One region of the uncultured Halovibrio sp. genome, then DNA from elsewhere that is predicted to be linked to it. Evidence: riboswitches for the same ligand, from Rfam matches in the RefSeq annotation. Region 1 holds a riboswitch; each other region holds the start of a gene.
The links. A riboswitch is a leader RNA that binds a small molecule or an ion and turns the genes downstream of it on or off. The one in region 1 is predicted to bind cobalamin.

Region 1 (6,134 bases):
CCGCCGCATCGTTCGGTAGGCTTGCGACACCGACGACGGTCCGTGACGGTCGCTGCCCGTCGAAGAACGCCGCGTACGCCTGCTTGACACCTTCCAGCTGGTCCATCTCCGTGAGGTACACCGTCGTCCGCATCAGGTCACGCGATTCGAGACCGGATTCGGCGGCCATGGCACGAATCTGATCGAGCACGGCCAGCGTCTGTTCCCGGACATCGCCGCTGCGAACCGTTTCCGCGTCGGGGACCTGCCCGTCGAAGAACATGAGTTGGCTGTCCTGCTGGCGCGTGCCGTAGACGCTGTGCTCTGTCGGCTGATCGCCTTCGTACCGGGTCACACTACTGTTGATATTCGTCTGTTCGTTCGTTTCTGCGGGCTCTACAGTGTTCCTCGCCTGCGTTCTGCTTTCTGCCATTGTGTTTCTACGTATACAGCCTCGGACGATCAGTCTGTCTTTAGCTATCGCTAAAACAGGACAAAATAGGACATTGCTACCACTCAGACAGTTACGAAATCCTGTCCTCAATTTAGCTATAGATAATAACCCAGCTGCGGTAGCTGAAGTAGTGACTCCGATCCGCCCGTTGTCTCGGCGGCCAGTGTCACACTGTCTCCGGGCGGGCGCTCCCGCTACGTGATTCACTCCATCTCGACCAGTCCCCGCGCTGCCAATCGGGCAACCCGGAGCGGTTCCGGACGGCCGCCCTCCGGCGTGAACGCGTGAATCACGTCGTCGGCCTCACCGTCGTCGATGCCGACGCTGACATCGAAGCCGCCTTCGTAGGCGGTATCTGCCGCGATGGAGTCAAGGTGTTCGGCGATCAGGCGCCGGGGCACCGGATTGATGGCGGCTTCGCCCACGGCTATCGGCAGACCGGAACGGGTCACGGTACCCACCCCTTCCCCGGCATGGAAGCGTACGCCCGGCTCACTCCCCAGCTCCAGGCGTACCCAGAGCCGCGCACCATGGGTGGCGTCGGGATCATCCCCGGCGTCCTTGATGACGCCGGCGGTGGCGGCTACGCCGGTCACCGCCAGGTCCTCGATAGTCATGGCCGGCTCCTCGCCTCGGGGCAACCGGATACTTACGCATCGCTCCTCAACACCCGCCAGCAACGCACGCGCGGCAGCTACCGAGGCGGCCGTGGCACAGGCACCGGTGGATAGCCCCTGTCGAAGTGGGCCGTTGTGTTCCGGGGTTTCAGGACGCATGGGTCGGTTACGGGTCAGCCAGCGTCACCAGCGCGCCCGCCGCGCGCTCGATGCTGTTCCCACTGGGCCGGTCTCCGGACTCATGCTGGAACCTGATCGGTTCGGGCGGATCGCCTTCCCATGATGGCACCATCACAGTGGCGGGGTATGATCCGCGCCCAGCATTCACCGTTGCGGGGGCAGTCCCGGACTCTCACCGGGTTCCCGTTTCAGCCAGGCATCCGAACGAATGCTGACCACCCAGGGACGAAAGAGGATCGAATCCTAGAGGATTGCCACCGCCTGGTCAAACTGACACCAACCGCCTTTGACTTTCATCAGCGACTTTCCTAGGCTCCCCGACGCTTCGGTCAGCGCTCCACGAGGAGCGCTGGGGAACCCGGTGAGAGTCCGGGACTGACGCGCAGCGGTATTGGGGAACAAGGATCACAGGGGGTAACCCGGGCACTGTCCTGACCGGATGGGAAGCCGTGATCCAAGGCCAGCGCCAGGCAATGGCGCCCGCCCCTGAGTCCGAAGACCTGCCGAAGCCCGGTCCACATTACTGAAGGGCCGGAAGCCGAGCCTTCGCGATTGAGGTGTTCGGGCCGCCAACGGACCGGTGTTACAACCGCTGACCCCCTGTCGGCCTGCCCGCGTGAGGGCTCCATCACTAATGGATTCAGTGCTGGAGCACCTTGTATGAAACGACTCTGTCTACTACTCGCCCTTGTATCCCCAGTGTCCGCGCTCGGGGCTGATCACCATATGGCACTGGACGAGCTGGTAGTCCAGGGTTCTGCCCTTGAAGAAACCCTTCCCTCGGAGCTGTCCGATTACGGCGCGGAACTGGAAGTCATCGACGCTCAGGAGCTCGAACGGACCGGCATCAGCGATGTCGGTCAGGCACTCCAGGGAAACGTGCCCGGCGTCTACTTGAGTCCCAAGACCGGCCGCGGTGACTACGCCGACATCGCCATCCAGGGCTCACGTAGCCAGGATGTGCTCTGGCTGGTGGACGGTGTCCGCATCAATAACCGGCTGTTCGGCAGCACCTCGCCGCTGGATTCCATCAGCACTCATATGGTGGAGCGCATTGAGATCCTTAAGGGCGGCCAGGGCCTGTTCTACGGCACCCAGGCGGTGGCCGGTGTTGTGAACATTGTGCTGCGTAAACCTGAAAAGGATTCAGGGGGCACCCTCACCGGTGCCATCGGGTCACTGGGTGACCGCCGCCTCGCCGGCCATGTAAGCAACCGCAATGACTATGGGCGCTGGCTGGTGTTCGGTGAGCACGACCATTCAGACGGCTATCAGCCCTACCGCGATACCGCACTTCAGGACAGCGCCCGACGCCAGAAACGCGGCTTTACCCGCAGCTCCTACGGTGGTCGCTACCAGCTGGATGCGGGCACAGGCCAATCGCTGAATGTGCTTGTGCTTCGCAACGATGTTGAAGCTGACTTCTCCCGGGCCTCCAACAACTTCAAGGCGGTCAACGACCGCGACGAGCACATTGTCTCCCTGAAGTGGGATCACCAGGTGAATGAACAGAACGGTTACTTCATCAAAGCCTACTGGCACGACTGGTGGACCGACTACACCCGCCTGAACATGGACGCGGATCGCAACATCACACTCATCAGCGACCGCGCGGAGTGGGGATTTGATGACTACGGCATCAACCTGACCGGCCGTCACACGACCGACGGCGGCTCGCAGCTTCTGGGCGGCGTGGATTACCAGCGCTACCAGGGCGAGGATTACTCGCTGCGCATTGATGGTAAGACCGAGGCTGTCACCGCAGGCTTTGTCCAGTACCGGCCACACCTGAGTTTTTCACCCAGTACCCACCTGGCCCTGGGCGCCCGCTACAACCACTCCAACTTCGCCGATGATCACAGCATCTGGAACATCAGCCTGAAGCAACCGCTGTCCCGGGACCTCAACCTGAAAGCCAGTGTCGGCACCAACTTCCGGTTGCCTTCGGCTTTTGAGATGTTCGTGATTGACGAGGACTTCCCGGCCGGGAATGAAAACCTGGAGCCGGAGGAAAGCATCAACAGCAATGTGTCACTGACCGGACACATCGGCAGGCCCGTCGAATGGCATCTGGGGGGCTTTTACCGCGAAATCGACAACCTCATCACGGTTCAGGATGGCCAGTACGCCAACAGTAATCGGACGGTCCGGGTGCACGGCGCTGAGGCGATGCTCAATCTGGGCGGCGACCGCGGCTGGCAGCTGGACTTAAACGCCACCTGGGCTGATGCCCGCGAAGGGGGCAGCGATGAACAGATCGCCGACATCCCCGAATGGCATGCCAACGCCACACTCAGCTGGCAGGGCAATGACCAGGGCTGGCAGCTCAACGCCCGCCACACCGGCGAAGTCGCCACCACAACGGCGGACATCGGCAGGCAATCCTACGGCGATCACACCCTGTTGAGCGCCAGCGCCTGGCGTCAATTCGGAGCCGATGGCGCCCACCGGATCACCCTGCGCCTGGAGAACCTGAGGGACAGGCAATATGCCAACGGGGTCGCTCAGGCCACGCCCTCCAAGGGCGATCCCTACCGGCTGGAGACCCTGGGCCCGCCCCGCAACGTCCAGCTTGAATACAGCCGGAGCTTCTGATGACAGGGCCGCTAAAGCAACGCACCCTGCGCTGGCTCATCCCGCTCCACCGCTATCTCGGGCTCGGGATGAGCCTGATCCTGCTGCTGTGGTTCGCCTCGGGGATCGTCATGATGTTCGAAGGTTACCCGAGGACCCCGGACCATGAACGCATGGCCTGGCTGCAGCCGCTGGCGATGAGTGAGCTGACTGTGGCGCCATCACAGGCGCTTGCCCGGCTGGGTCTGGACGATCCCGAAGGGCTTCGCATCAACCGGCCGGGTGAACGCCCGCGCCTGCACGCGATGGACGACGACGGCCAGTGGCACAGTGCCTTCGCCGACACGGGTGAGCCCGCGCCCCCGCTGGACCGGGAGCAGGCGGTGGAACGGGCCGACTCCCTTTCCGGCAGCGGGGTGGCCTCGATCACGCAACTGGACGGCCCGGACCAGTGGACCGTCAACAGCCACGTCCGGGCACCGGCGCCGTTGTGGCGAGTGGCCCTGTCGGATGAAGCCGGCACGCACCTGTATCTGTCCCGGCCCACCGGCGAGGTGATCCACAGCACCACCTTCCACGAACGGGTCTGGGGCTATGCCGGGCCGGTCATCCACTGGATCTATCCCACCCAGCTGCGGGATCTGTCCGGGCTCTGGCGCCAGGTGGTCCTCTGGCTCTCCGGCATCGGTACTCTGGCCTGCCTCAGCGGCGTGGTTCTGGGGCTCATACTGATGCGCCGCAACAAACGTCGGGGCGGGATAAGCCCGTTCCGTGGCTGGTTCCGGTGGCATCATTACCTGGGGCTGACCTTCGGCGCGCTGGCCACCACCTGGGTGTTCAGCGGGCTGCTGTCGATGGCGCCCTTCCACTGGACGTGGGTCGACCGCGAGCCCGCCCTCACGCAGCACCTGGGCCGCAGCAGCCCCGGCGCCCACGATGACGTTGCCGCGCCGTCGGCCATCGCCACGCTCTCGGACCGGCGCCCGCATGAGTTGCAGCTGCACCGTTTCCACGGCCGGGTCTATTACAAAGCGATGGACGAAGACGGCAACGAACAGCTCCATACCAGTCGTCCCGGGATCGATGTTCCGGTTGCGGCGGGGCAGCTGCCACCGGACGTGATCCGATCCGCCCTGGCGCCAGTGGAGGACGCCAGTCTGACGGGGATCACCCGCCAGTCGCGTTACGACGCGCACTACTACGCAGGCCGCTCCGAGCGCATCGGCGGCGACGGCCCGCCCCTGCCGGTTTATCGGGCCGACTACGACGGCGGAGCCAGACTCTACATCGACCCGGCCACAGGCCGCCCGCTCCAGCACTCAACGCCGCTGAGCCGACTCAATCGCTGGCTGTACAACGGCCTGCACAGCCTCGACTTCCCGATCCTCAATCCGGGCAGTCTGTTCTGGTACGGGCTCGTGCTCGCGCTGATGAGCGGCGGCACCGTCCTGTGCCTCACCGGCACCTGGCTGTCGATCCGGCACCTGCGCCGGCGGCGAAAAGCGTGAGGCTGGCCACAGCGCCATCACCCAATGGTCAGATGGCGCTATTCATCCCCGCAGTTCCACGCTAAAATGCCGTTTTCACTCATGAAACGGCCAGAGACCGCCCATGGCGCAGAGCGGCAACCAGGAATCCGGCGAGTTCTCCATCGACCAGCTGGCGCGTGCCAGCGGGATGACGGTGCGCAATATCCGGGTATACCAGGAGCGCGGTCTCATCCCGCCGCCCGAACGTCGCGGCCGCAAGGGCATCTACAGCGAGACCCACCTGTCGCGGCTGCGCATCATCGGTCGGCTGCTGGAGCGCGGCTACACGCTCAACAACATTGCCGAGCTGGTGGAGAGCTGGGAAAGCGGCAACGGTATCGAGCACATCCTGGGGCTCGAGAAGGCAGTGGTCAGCCCCTGGTCGGATGAACTGCCCGAGTTCGTGACCAAGCGTGAACTGGTCCAGCGCTTCGGCAGCATCTTCATGGGGAGTGCGCTCAAGCGCGCGGAGGAACTGGAGCTGATCATCCCCGAGGGGCGGCGCTACCGTATTCCCAGCCCGCGTATCCTGCACGCCGGCTCGGAACTGGCAAAAAGCGGTATCCCGCTGGAGGACATGCTGGATGTCGTGGCCTACCTGCGCCACAACGTCGAGCAGGCGGCGGAAGAGATGGTCAAGCTGGTGGAGCGCCACATCTTCAGCCGTTACGGCCAGCATATGCCGCCGCCCGGTGAATCCGAGGAACTCGCACAGCTCATATGGCGCCTTCGGCCACTGGTGGAAATGGCCGTGCTACCGGAGGTCGCCCGGGCCATGCAGAAGGCCGCGGATCGCCACCT
Region 2 (6,134 bases), on a different contig from region 1:
CCAGCAGGAGAAGGCTCCGGCGCTGAAGGAGCTGGGTGCCGAGGCGGTACTGGACCGTTCGGACATGGAGAGCTTCACGGACAGGGTTATGGCCGAGACCGGTGGCGAGCCCATCGACGCGGTCATGGACCTGGCCGGTGGCACGATGACTGACCGATTCATCGACACCATGATCACGGACATGACCCGCCGAAGCACCTATCCACGGCTCAGTATTGCCGGTGCCAGCGCCGGTAACGTCAGTGAGGTGCTGTGGACGCGGATCTACCTGTACCAGGTCCAGATTTTCGGGGTGTCCCACGGGACCCGCGAGGAGGCGGAGCAGCTGGTGGCCTGGATCCGGTCCGGGCAGCTGAAACCCGTCCTGCATGGGGCCTTCCGGCTTTCGGTGCTGCGTGAGGCGGAGGAATACTTCGTCAATCGCGGCAGTGGTTACCTGGGCAAGATCGTCATCGTTCCCGACAGCGAGTGGGACGCGCAGGGTGCGCCCTACGCCATTGAGGCCCAATCATGAGCAATGACCTGACCCTGCGGTTGATGGACACCCATGCCGGCGGGGACGTAAGCCGGATCGTGACCGGTGGTATCGCACCACTGCCCGGCAGTACCGTGCGCGAGCAGATGGAGTACCTGCAACGGGACGCGGACGGCCTGCGTAAGCTACTGCTGTTCGAGCCCTACGGGATCCCGGAGATGTCCGTGGACCTGCTGGTCCCGCCTGCGGACCCGCAGGCAGCGGCCGGCTACATCATCATGGAGGTAATGGGCTACCCCATCTACTCCGGCTCCAACACCATCTGCACCGCCACCGCCGTGCTCGAGCAGGGGATCGTTCCCAAGCAGGAGGGCACCCAGCGGTTCCAGCTGGAGGCGCCGGCGGGCCTGGTCCAGGTGGAAGCCCGGGTGGAGAACGGTGTGGTCGAGGCCATTACCTGTGAAGGGCTGCCCAGCTACATCGACAGCTACCGTCATACCATCCATGTGCCCTCACTGGGCGACGTCACCTACAGCGTGGCCTACAGTGGCGGTTTCTATGCGCTGGTGGACGCCACCGACCTGGGCTTTGACCTGACACTGGACGAAGAGGATGACCTCTCGGACTGCGCCCATCGCATCGTCGAGGCCATCCAGGCGGAGCGGGGCTTTTCCCATTACACCCTCGGGGACGTGGGGCCGTTGCCGTTCCTGCACTTCATGGGTCCGGTGGAGCAGGTGGCGGACAATTTCTACCGCTCCCGCTCCACCACCTATGTGCATCCGGGAGTGATCTGTCGCAGCACGACCGGCACTGGCACCTCTGCACGCCTGGCGCTGATGCACTACGAAGGCCGTATTCAGCCCGGTGACCGTCTTGAGACGGTCTCCCTGCGCGAGACCGGTTTCATCGGCAATTTCACCGGCGTCCACCAGGAAGGCCCGCACCAGGTGGTGGAGAACACCATCACCGGCAAGAGCTACGTGCTGGCCCACTCGGACATCGTGGTGAACTGTGATGACCCCATGGTCGAGTGCAGCGGGCTGCAGCACATCGTGTCGTCTTAGGTTCCGGTGGTCTGGGCGTTGCGGCGATAACTGCTGAACCGGCCCAGAACCTCCGCCATCCGATCATCATCCAGAAGCACCGGTTCGCCGATGGGCAGCAGCTGCCCGTAGCTGCGGGCCAGGTGCTCCACCTCCTGCGCCAGTTCCAGCGCCGCGGCCGGCGTGTCCGCCAGTGCCACCTGCCCATGGTTGGCCATCAGGCAGGCATCCCGGTCCGCGAGCCCCTGGGCCACGTGCTGCGCCAGCTCTTCTGTGCCGAAGGTGGCGTAGGGGATGCCGGGGATGTCCGTGCCACCGGCCACCGCAACCATGTAATGGAAGGGGGGAATGCGGCGGTGCAGACAGGCCAGGCTCATGGCCCAGGGAGAGTGCACGTGGATAACGGCACCGGCATCCGGGCGCTGGCGATAGATGGCGGCATGGAAAGAGGCCTCGCTGGAGGGTTTGAGAGGGCCGCGCCAGCGGCCATCCAGGTCGGTTTCCACCAGGTGTTCCGGCGTGATGTCGTCGAAATGGCATCCGGAGGCCGTGATCAGCATGCCATCGCCGCAACGGGCGCTGACATTGCCGGACCGCCCCTGATTGAGGCCCGTGGCGTTCATTGCCCGGGCTGTGTCTACAAGCTGTGCGTCCAGAGTCATGACGCATACTTTCCCTGATCGACCGGTGGCGTTCAAGAGCCGCGGGGAGCCTTTTCGGTATCCGGGTCATCCAGGCTGACAACGTAGACGTGATTGCGCCCGTGCTCCTTGGCGCCGTAGCAGGCCCGGTCGGCGGCCTCCATGACGGATTCCGGATCCCCGTGATGACTGCGGATTTCGGTAACGCCGATGGAAGCGCTCAGCCTGAAAGTGATACTGCCGGAGCTGAAGATGTGATCCGCGATCCGTTGCCGCAGTTCCTCGGCAAGGCGTTCGGCCACATCCACGGGGCAGTAGGTGAAGATGAGGGCAAACTCATCGCCACCCAGGCGGGCCAGGATATCGCCTTCGCGCAGCTGGGCGCGGATGATCCGGCACAGCTGGATGAGACAGTCATCCCCGGCCTGGTGGCCGTGGGTGTCATTGATCTCCTTGAAATAGTCCAGGTCCACAAAACACAGGGCATGGCGACTGCGTTCGTAACCGGTGTTCTCCAGGCAGATGGCCAGACGGTTGAGGAATTCCCGGCGGTTGATGGCCCCGGTCAGTGAGTCGTGGCTGGCCTCATAGCTGAGCTTCTCCACCTGGCTCCGGTGGTGGGAAATGTCGTCCACCACCACGATATAGTCCGCGATACGGCCGCGGTGGTCGCGTACCGCGCTGAAGGTGAATTCCAGCCAGAGTGGCGTACCGTCCTCCCGGGTCCAGGGTTCATCGCGGGTCAGAGTCCATGTGCCGTGACGCAGGACCCTGTGGCGCAGGCTCGGCATATCCAGGGCGGTTTCGCCTTCATTGAGCAGCAGAAGCTGGTCCAGCTGCATGCCTTCCAGGGAATCCTGGGGATAACCCAGGGTCTGGGCGAAGCGCTGGTTGGCCGAGCGGATGATGCCGGAAAGCGAAAGCCGGGCCATGCCCACGGCTGCGTGTTCCAGTGTGGTGCGCAGCTCATCCTCGGTCCGGGCCATGCGCCTTGCGGCACTGACGAACAGCATTGTCACCAGCACGCCGGCCAGCGCCAGAACCGTGGCCACGGTCAGCAGGAGGAGCCCGTTCAGGGTGCGGTCGATGCGGCCCAGGCTCGAGGAGAAGTCGGACTCCATGGCCACCAGCTCCTGGTTGATGCGGTCGACCTCGTCCCGGAGGTTGGGGTATTCGGCGCTGTCGATCTCGTCCTCCGACAGCAGCGTCAGGATCTCCTCGAGACGAAGGATATGCGGGTCCGCATCCCGCCAGATCTGCAGTGGGGAATGGAACAGGCTCGAATACCCCATGTAGCGGTACACGTTGATCAGGCGGGGAATGTCATCGGGATGGCTGCCTCCCTCCCGGAACATCTCGGCAGCGCGCTGGGCCTTCATGGGCGATGCGGTCATCGCCTGGCGTGCCTTGCGGTAGGCCAGCGGCGTTACCAGGCCCTCGCGGGCCTGGTTCAGGTGTGCCGGGTCGTCGGTCTCTGTGTATCGGTTCAGGTGGTAGACGGCGGCCTGCCGCCCCTTGGACCAGAGGCTTTCTCCGGTCGCGTAGGCGCGCACCCCGGTCTTGAACTCAATCAGGGCCGTGGCGGCCCCGAACGCCAGAACCAGCAGCAGGACGATAGAGCCCAGCCCTACCCGCATCAGGGTATGAGAAGACTGGGCCTGGTAGCCGCCGGACATCACCATTGCCAAACCTCCCTGTTGGTTTGGTCGCAAGCCTCAATTCAGCCTACTCCCGAATGGCTGTCAGCGCCGATTACAGAGTGTGAGCATCGTCACCATCCCTGTGACGGAATGTAGCGCAGAGACCGGCGGCTGGTTCAGGCGCCGGGATGGCGCAGCAGATCATGCAGGACGAGGCCGGCATCGATGCCGTCGTCCCCGAACTCGATGCCGTCATCCATGTCCAGCAGGGTGCCGGCACGCTGGCGGCGAAGCAGGTCATGGGCCCATTCCGGCGTGCGCGGGTCATCCTCCTCGCGGCGCAGATCCTCCATCAGCATCTCGGAGGCCTCGGGCGGCAGCCAGTGGAGAACAGGGCGGCGCTGTGCGCAGGCCAGGCGGTAGACGGCGGGGCCGGCGATCCTGTCCCAGCGCACCGGTTCAATGCGCACCCCCATGGCTTCCAGAAGGCGCCGGGCGCTGCGGGTCAGCCTGCTCTGCAGGATAAGGGTGTCCAGGCCAGCGGTTTCAGCGCTGGTGTGTATACCGGCGGTATGAACGGATTCGGGATTGGAATGGATGGTAGCTTCCAACACGGGCTTCTCCTTGAGTCTTTCAGAGGATTTTTGGAGAAGCCAACGCGGAGTCGAAACGGAGGGTAGGGGCACGGGATGGTAGTGGTGCAGTGCCCTTTCCGACCTTTCACCCTTGACGCGAAGGCTCCAGTCTCTGTTCCGAGGAGGTAATCGGGCTTAGTGGCGGAACCACCATACCGTTGCGCGACAGCCCCGGATTCTCACCGGAGTTCCCCTCGCTGCGGAACGCGACCAATGTAGGTCAGCAGGGCGACCCAAAGCAAGTGGTAGCGGAATGAATAAACGGCAATTGGTCGTGACTTTCAGTGCCGGAAGGCTCTGGGTAGGATAGGGGCGACATCCGTAAAGGGAGTAGTGTAATGCGCACAGGCAAGCAGTTCGCAGGCGTGTTTCTGGCAGGTGTGATGCTCGTGGCTGCCGGTTGCGCCAGTGTCGGCAAAGACTTTGCCACTCACAAGGTGGAAGAGATCAATGTCGGCGAGACGACCCGCTCGGACATTGAAGCCATGTTCGGCGATCCGTGGCGCACTGGTCTCGAAGACGGCAAGCGGACCTGGACCTATGCCAAGTACCGCTGGTCCGCCTTCCGTGAAGCGGAAACCACGGACCTGGTGGTGCGTTTCAACGAGGACGGCACGGTCGACTCCTACGTCTACAACACCACCCAGTAACCCTGAACGGGCCCAGACGGGCCCGTTACTGCTTCAGGGTATTCAGGACCGCTTTCGCGGTTTCCTCGGATGAGGCCGGATTCTGGCCGGTTACCAGTCTGCCGTCGCGGACCACGAACGAACTCCAGTCATCCCCGCAGCGGTAATCCGCGCCATTGGCCTCCAGCATGTCCTCCACCAGGAAGGGCACGACCTCGGAAAGACCCACTGCTTCCTCTTCGGTATTGGTGAAACCGGTTGCCTCCCGGCCCTTGACCAGCGGTTCGCCGTTCGCACCCTTAACGTGCCGGAAGACGCCAGGGGCGTGGCAGACAGCACCGATCACCTTGTCCTGGCTGGCGGCGTTCTCGATCAGACGGATGCTGTCGGCGTCCTCCGCCAGGTCCCAGAGCGGGCCGTGGCCGCCGGGGTAGAAGACGGCATCGAACCCATCGATCGACAGGTCCGAGAGTTTCTGTGTCGTCGCGAGCGCTGTTTTCGCGTCCTCATCCGTCTGGAAGCGGCGAGTGGTCTCGGTCTGGGCATCGTCCGCCTCGCTGTTGGGGTCAACCGGAGGCTGACCGCCCGCGGGGCTGGCCAGTGTCACCTCGGCTCCGGCATCGCGGAATGCGTAGTAGGGTGCCGTGAACTCTTCCAGCCAGAAACCGGTCTTGTGGCCGGTGTTGCCCATGTCGCTGTGCGATGTCAGGACCATCAGGATCTTCATGGGTTTCCCCCTGTCTGTTCGTGTGGGTGATCACGCTGTGGTGATGTACGGATCCCGTCAGTGGGATCGGGGCTGGCTACGGGCGGTTAATGGGCTATGCTCTCCCCGGACCCGGGTCCAAAGGAAGCCGGACACAGAAAAGGACGCCCAACCATGCTGATCATTCCGCTCCATAAAGCTGTTTCGCGGAAGAACTTTCCGCTCGTAACCCTGTTGCTGGTAATCCTGAATGGTGCCGTGTTCGCCATCTTTCAAGGTGGCGACACCAAAGTCATGCAGCAGGCGGCCTCGTACTATCAGGAGAGTGGCCTCGAGAAGCGGGAGTGGGCCTGGCTGGAGGA
Region 3 (6,134 bases), on a different contig from region 1:
GTGGTTGTGTGGTGTGTCGTAGAACAGGAACCCGAAGAATGGCTCACCGGTGCTGGCCTCACTCTGCTGCGCAGTGAAGTCCAACCAGTCATTGGTGATGCGGGTGTCACGGTCCCAGGGTTTGTCGCCGGGTGTTTCCAGGCGCAGATCGTCCACAGAAGCGAAGACGTTCTTGGTGAACGCGGGGCTGATCAGCGGCGCGGAGCTCAGGATCTTCATCCGGTAGTCCAGTTCCTGCATGCGCGTAATCATCACCGGCGGCTGTTTGGCGGTGGTGAACGCCTCCCAGTAGCCGCTGGGCAGTGAATAGAACAGGGTGAAAATGCCCGGCTTGGTGGCATTACCATTGCTGTAGTGATCCGTGAACTGCAGGCTCCTGCCCGCAAATTCATGGATGTTCGGCATCCACCGGGGATCGACCATGTCGCCGCGGGCGCCGTCTATCGCGATCACCAGCACGTTGGGGCGTTCGGCCGGCCTTTCACAGCTCAGGGGCTCGGTGGGGTAATCCAACTGGCCACCGCCGCCGCCAGTGGTGAGCGCGCTGGCGGCGCTCTGTTCCCGGATGGCCTCGGGGTCCACCAGTCCGTTCTTTTCCATGAAACGCTTGGCGGTTGCGCCGTAATACAGCGGCATGGCCCGGGTGATTGAGGTGATGCGGCTGTCGTGGTTGGCATCCGCCCAGGCGTGCCAGCCGTGCACAACCAGCTGGCCGGCAAAGACGGTGGCAATACCGAGTGCCAGCCAGCGCCCCCGTGGCCGCCGCCGGAACAGGAAGATGCCCATGACCAGCTCCAGAAGCAGCAGCCCGAGCGTCGCGCCGCCGGCTATGGCCCACATCTGCCAGGGAAAGGCAAAGATCTGGGTGCCGCCCTTAAGGGCCATATCCAGAACAAATCCGGAGAGATGGAAACGGAACTGGGCATAGGTGACGGTATCAATCAGCAGGAGCCCGAGAGCGCCCGTTGCATACACTGTCCCCAAAGCGATGAGCAGCCGGCGGCTGGGGATGAGTCCGATCACCAGCAGCGGCAGGCCGGCGACCAGTGCCAGCAGCGGGAACTGCGCCAGGTACAGGAAGGTGACATAGATGCCGGTGGTACCGTCTGGAATGGTGATCCAGGGCAGATAACGCAGGCCAACCAGAAGAGCCAGTACGCCATTGGCTAACAGAAACCAGCCGGTCCAGCTCAGGCGTTGCCCGAGTTCCCTGAGTTGAGTTTTCAGCAAATCCCTTCCATCCAATGTCCAGTGTTAATCGTCAGGCGGCCTATGATAGCCAGCGCCAGGTGGAAGTCCAAGCCGCCCGTCATCCGTACTTCCCGTGCCCGGTGGCTGGTTCTGGCATTCATGGCTGAGTTGACCCGGTCATGGGCCCTTGGTAGGGTTCGATCCACTTTCAGGTGTCCCTGCTGTGGCAGGGATGAAACGGGAAGCCGGTGAGCTGCATGAAGCAGCGAGGCCGGCGCTGCCCCCGCAACGGTGATTGAGTCAAAGGCGGCCATCACGCCACTGTGCCGGAGAAGCATGGGAAGGCGGTCGCTGGGGATGCCATGGGCATCCGCTCATCAGCCCGTAGACCGGCCTGAAGGGATCGCCATGCGTTGCGGAGGGCAACGACAGGCCGGCCGGATCTTCCCCCGCGGCTCACGCTGCGCACTATTCAACCTCCCGCCGCCTGTCACCCTGAGTCTGCCCCCGCGACGCGTCCAGCAATGCTGTGCGGGGAAGCGCAGCAGGCAACAGGGAGTTACACCATGACCAACCGACAGGCCATTCTGCCTCTGGCAGCTGCAATAAGTCTTAGCGCATCCGTTTCTACGGCCCAGGAGGCGGACGGGATTAACCGGGTTGCCGCTTTCAATATGGATCCTCTGGTTGTTACCTCGACGCTTGGCGTTGAGACCGCTAGTGAGAGCCTGTCCTCTGTAACGGTCATTGATTCCAGGGATCTTCAACAGCGTAATCCTAGGGAACTCGGCGACGTTCTTCAGGCGCAACCAGGGATCAATGTCACTTCGAGTGGGAGTTTCGGTAAGAACACCAGCGTTTTCACTCGGGGAACCAGCAGTGAGTCAACGATCCTGCTATTGGATGGTATCCGGATCCGTTCGGCAACTGCCGGCAGTGCGCCCTGGCAATACATCCCCCCCCAGTTACTTCAGCGTATCGAGGTTGTCCGCGGTCCCAAGGGAACGCTTTACGGATCTGACGCTGTCGGTGGGGTTATCCAGGGGTTTACCACCCCGCGTGGCGACCAGGATCAACAGTGGATCGAGATGGGGGGAGGCAGCTTTTCCACCCAGCAATTCAACGGTGGCGTGAGCGGCCAGAACGGTGACACCCGCTACAGTCTGCAGGGCCACTACCTCGAGACGGACGGCACCAACCTGCGCCCCGGAGGTGAAGACAAAGGTTTCCGGAATGCGGCAGGGACCTTCAGCGTGAGCCATGGGTTTGATAACGGCGCGTCCATCGGGGTCGTTGGTCTTCAGAGTAGCGGCAACACAGAGTTTTTCCGCGGGGAGACCGATTTCGACATGAGGACGCTGGGTGTGAAAGCCAGCACACCTGTCGTCCGGAACTGGACGACGTCCATCCAACTCAGTGAGGCAAGGGACGAACAGGACAGTGAACGGGTTAGTGGTCCAAGTTTCTTTGACACAACGAGTCGAACAGCGCGGTGGGAGAATACGTTCAGTTTCGGAAACCATGAACTGATTGCCGGCACTGAATATCGCGTGGACGATGTTGATAGCAGTGAACCTTACGAGGAAGACCGTCGCAGCAACAGGGCTGCGTTTGCTCAGCTGTTGAGCGAGTTTGGAGCCACCAGTCTGCAGCTCAGTGGGCGTTGGGACGACAACGAGGCCTTTGGTGAAGAGACCACAGGGGCAGTGGCACTGGGGTACGATCTGAGCTCTGTATACAGTGCGCGAGCCAGTTACGGGACCGCCTTTCGAGCACCCACCTTCAACGACCTCTACTACCCGGGTTTTGGCAATCCGAACCTCGAGCCTGAGACCTCAGGAACCGTTGAAGTCGGATTTCGGTCGGATCGCGAATCGGTCTTCTGGGACGTGGCTTTATTCAGGACGGATGTTGATAACCTGATCAGTGCTCAGCCAGACAACATTAAACGTGCGCGCATCGACGGTATAGAGCTTTCGGGTGGCCTTTCAATGGCGAACTTTGAGGTAACTTCCGCTGTTACCTTTCAGGATCCCGAAGATCGTTCCACTGGTGATCGGTTGGCGCGGCGCTCCAAGCGCAGTGTTCGGGTCGATGCCGATTACACACCCGCCAACTATCACTTCGGTGCATCGTTCATCGCCGAAGGTGATCGTTATAACGATCGGGGAAACAGCAAAGTCCTTGCTGGCTTCGGCAGGCTCGATCTTCGAGCCGGTATGGACGTGACCCGTCTTCTGTCGGTCAGCGTGAACGTGGAGAACGTCTTTGATCGGCGATACAGCACCACCAGCCGGAGCTTCCAGCCCAGGTTTGACTACCTGGCTGCGGGACGTGCGGTTTACGCCACTATTAGTTATGGAGCTCAGTGATGCGGTCGGCCACACGGATGTTGATGCTCACCTGTATGGTGCTGGGGCTGACGAGCGTGTCGGCCAGCGCCGCCACCATCGTCGGCATCGTCTCGGACCGCTCCTCCGCCGAAATGGCGGCGGGCGCCGAGGAGCATTTGGCCGCGTTCCCGGAACACGAGATCGTGCTGCGCACGCCCGAGCAGCTGAAGGATCTTCCCGACGAACAGGTTACGGACCTCTGGAGCGACGCGGACGCGCTCATCCTGGCCGCCGTTTTTGGCGAGGAGTCCGGCCGCATCCGCCGGCTGGTGCGTGACCAGGGGCCGGGGGCGGACGTGCCCATCATGGCCATGAACAGCAAGCGCGGCATAACCCGCCTTTCCCGGCTCGAGGGCGAGCGCGTGATGGCGGATCTCTCGGACAGGACCATCAACGAGATGGTCGCGAACCCTGAACCCGGCGAGGACCCCGCCACGCACCTGGATGAACGCCGCAAGCAGTACCCGGAGCAGGCGGAATGGCTCACCGGCCGCGCCTTCTACCAGGGCCGCAGCCCCGAGCACATGGATGGCCTCTTCCGCTGGGCGCTGGCCCAGGCCGGGTATGACATCGAGGTGCCGGAACCCAAGCCCCGCGAGCCCATCCGGTACTACCGTAATGGCGAAGCCAGTGCCGATCCGGATTCCCTCAACCTGGAGGAAGGCCCGGCCGTGGCCCTGCTGGACCTGGATTCGGGCGACCGCCCCGGCGATCGGGACCTGCTGGACGCCGCCTGCGAGCAGATGGAAGAGCGTGGCATCAAGTGCTTCACCATCCTGGCCCGTTGGGGTGGGGCGAGCGTTGAAGCGGTGAAGACGCTGGAGGAACGGATCCAGCCGGCTACGCTGTCCGGCATCGTCAGCCTGCAGTATTTCACCGTTGGCGGTGGCGATGGCCGCGAAGCCGTGACCGAGGCGTTCAATAATCTGGACGTGCCTGTCATCAAGGGTATCCGCATCTCCAAGCTCACCAAGCCCGAATGGTTGCTCTCCGATGAAGGGCTGCCGTGGGATTCGGTGCATTACCAGCTCGCCATGCCCGAACTCCAGGGCATCAGCCAGCCCATGGTGCTGGCGGTGGCCGAGCCGCCGCGCATCGATGAGGAAACGGGCGTGGAACTCACGCTGACCACGCCGGTGGCCGAGCGCGTCAACGCCCTCGCGAACCGGATGGATCGCTGGGTCACGCTCCAGACCAAGGACAACTCGGACAAGCGTGTTGCGGTGGTCTACTACAACCACCCGCCGGGCCGGCAGAACATTGGTGCGGACAAGCTCAACGTCCCGGAATCCCTGTTCGAGATCCTGCAGCGGCTCAAGGCCGAGGGCTACAAGACGGGCGAGCTTCCCGAGTCCCCGGAAGCCCTGCTGGATGAGATCCAGGATCGTGGCGTGAACCTCCCGGACCAGCAGTCCGGCCTGGAAGATCTGGCCGGCAAGGTGCCCTCCGTGAGCAAGGAGACCTACCTGGAGCGCTTCAAGCAACTGCCGGAAGCTGTCCAGGCGGAGATGCAGCACGGCCCCGTGGGCTACCTCCACGCCCAGCTGAAGAACGCCGCCAACAACGGCCATACCAAGCTCGGCAATGACCTGCTCAAGAACGGCGTGAAGGACCTGCGCCACATGCTGCGCAACTACGAGCACGACGCCACCCAGCGCGCTCTGGACCTGCTCGACCAGTACCAGACCGGCTGGCGCGCGGTTCTCCGCAATGAGCAGAACTCGACGGAGAAGGTCACCAGCATCCGCGATGCCCTGATCCGCACCGGCATCCCCGGCCTCTCCGGTTGGGGTGAGGCGCCCGGCCGCTCCATGGTCCACGAGGGCGAGATGCTGTTCCCCGGCCTCCACTTCGGCAATGTGTTCATCGGCCCGCAGCCGCCGCGTGGCTGGGAAGTGAGCGAGGAGCTGCTCCACGCCAACACCACCTTCCCGCCCACGCACCAGTACGTCGGCTTCTACCAGTGGCTGCGCAAGGACTTCAACGTGGACGCGCTCGTCTACCTGGGCCGCCACTCAACGCGCGAGTTCCTGCCCCGGCGCCGCGCGGGCCTGGCCGAGGACGACTACCCGGAACTGCTGGGCAAGGATCTCCCGCTCATCTACCCCTACATCGTTGACGGGGTGGGCGAGGGCATCCAGGCCAAGCGCCGCGCCATGGGCGTGATGATCAGCCACCTCACGCCGCCGCTGGAGACCACCAAGCTCTACGACAACCTGCTGGAACTGCGCCAGCTCGTCGAAACCTGGGAGTCCTCCAACGACCCGGATTCCTCCTCGCGCGACCGTGCCGTGAAGGAACTGCGCAAGCGCCTCAGGGAACTGGACATGGTCCAGGATATCGAGAAGGAACTCGCCGCCGAGCACCACCACGGTGAAGAAGAGCACAACGAGGAGGAAGGCGAAGAAGAGGGTAAGCACGAAGAGGGCGAGGTGCACGCCGAGACCGAACATCACCACAAGCATGAAGACGTCGAGGCGCCGGAAGAGGGCGGCGAGCACGCCCACGCCCATAAGCATGAGGACGGTGACGAGCATGGCCACGAGCACC

Region 2: linked by a shared signal. The riboswitch ahead of QZ501_RS11285 (hypothetical protein) and the one ahead of QZ501_RS01475 (TonB-dependent receptor) in region 1 are both predicted to bind cobalamin.
Region 3: linked by a shared signal. The riboswitch ahead of QZ501_RS05955 (TonB-dependent receptor) and the one ahead of QZ501_RS01475 (TonB-dependent receptor) in region 1 are both predicted to bind cobalamin.

Annotation. Positions count from the first base shown of each region.
Region 1 is NZ_CAJXMA010000003.1:747-6,880, forward strand. Features, by position in the region: gene QZ501_RS01465 (RidA family protein) at 1-412, opposite strand, end outside; gene QZ501_RS01470 (cobalt-precorrin-5B (C(1))-methyltransferase) at 637-1,209, opposite strand; cobalamin riboswitch at 1,257-1,468, opposite strand; cobalamin riboswitch at 1,540-1,753, shown strand; gene QZ501_RS01475 (TonB-dependent receptor) at 1,891-3,825, shown strand; gene QZ501_RS01480 (PepSY domain-containing protein) at 3,825-5,312, shown strand; gene QZ501_RS01485 (MerR family transcriptional regulator) at 5,416-6,134, shown strand, end outside.
Region 2 is NZ_CAJXMA010000060.1:6,012-12,145, reverse strand. Features, by position in the region: gene QZ501_RS11305 (zinc-binding dehydrogenase) at 1-514, shown strand, start outside; gene QZ501_RS11300 (proline racemase family protein) at 511-1,542, shown strand; gene QZ501_RS11295 (class II aldolase/adducin family protein) at 1,539-2,183, opposite strand; gene QZ501_RS11290 (sensor domain-containing diguanylate cyclase) at 2,216-3,844, opposite strand; gene QZ501_RS11285 (hypothetical protein) at 3,979-4,416, opposite strand; cobalamin riboswitch at 4,540-4,690, opposite strand; gene bamE (outer membrane protein assembly factor BamE) at 4,776-5,087, shown strand; gene QZ501_RS11275 (type 1 glutamine amidotransferase domain-containing protein) at 5,113-5,793, opposite strand; gene QZ501_RS11270 (rhomboid family intramembrane serine protease) at 5,947-6,134, shown strand, end outside.
Region 3 is NZ_CAJXMA010000019.1:14,688-20,821, reverse strand. Features, by position in the region: gene QZ501_RS05960 (DUF3413 domain-containing protein) at 1-1,230, opposite strand, end outside; cobalamin riboswitch at 1,385-1,604, shown strand; gene QZ501_RS05955 (TonB-dependent receptor) at 1,758-3,563, shown strand; gene QZ501_RS05950 (cobaltochelatase subunit CobN) at 3,587-6,134, shown strand, end outside.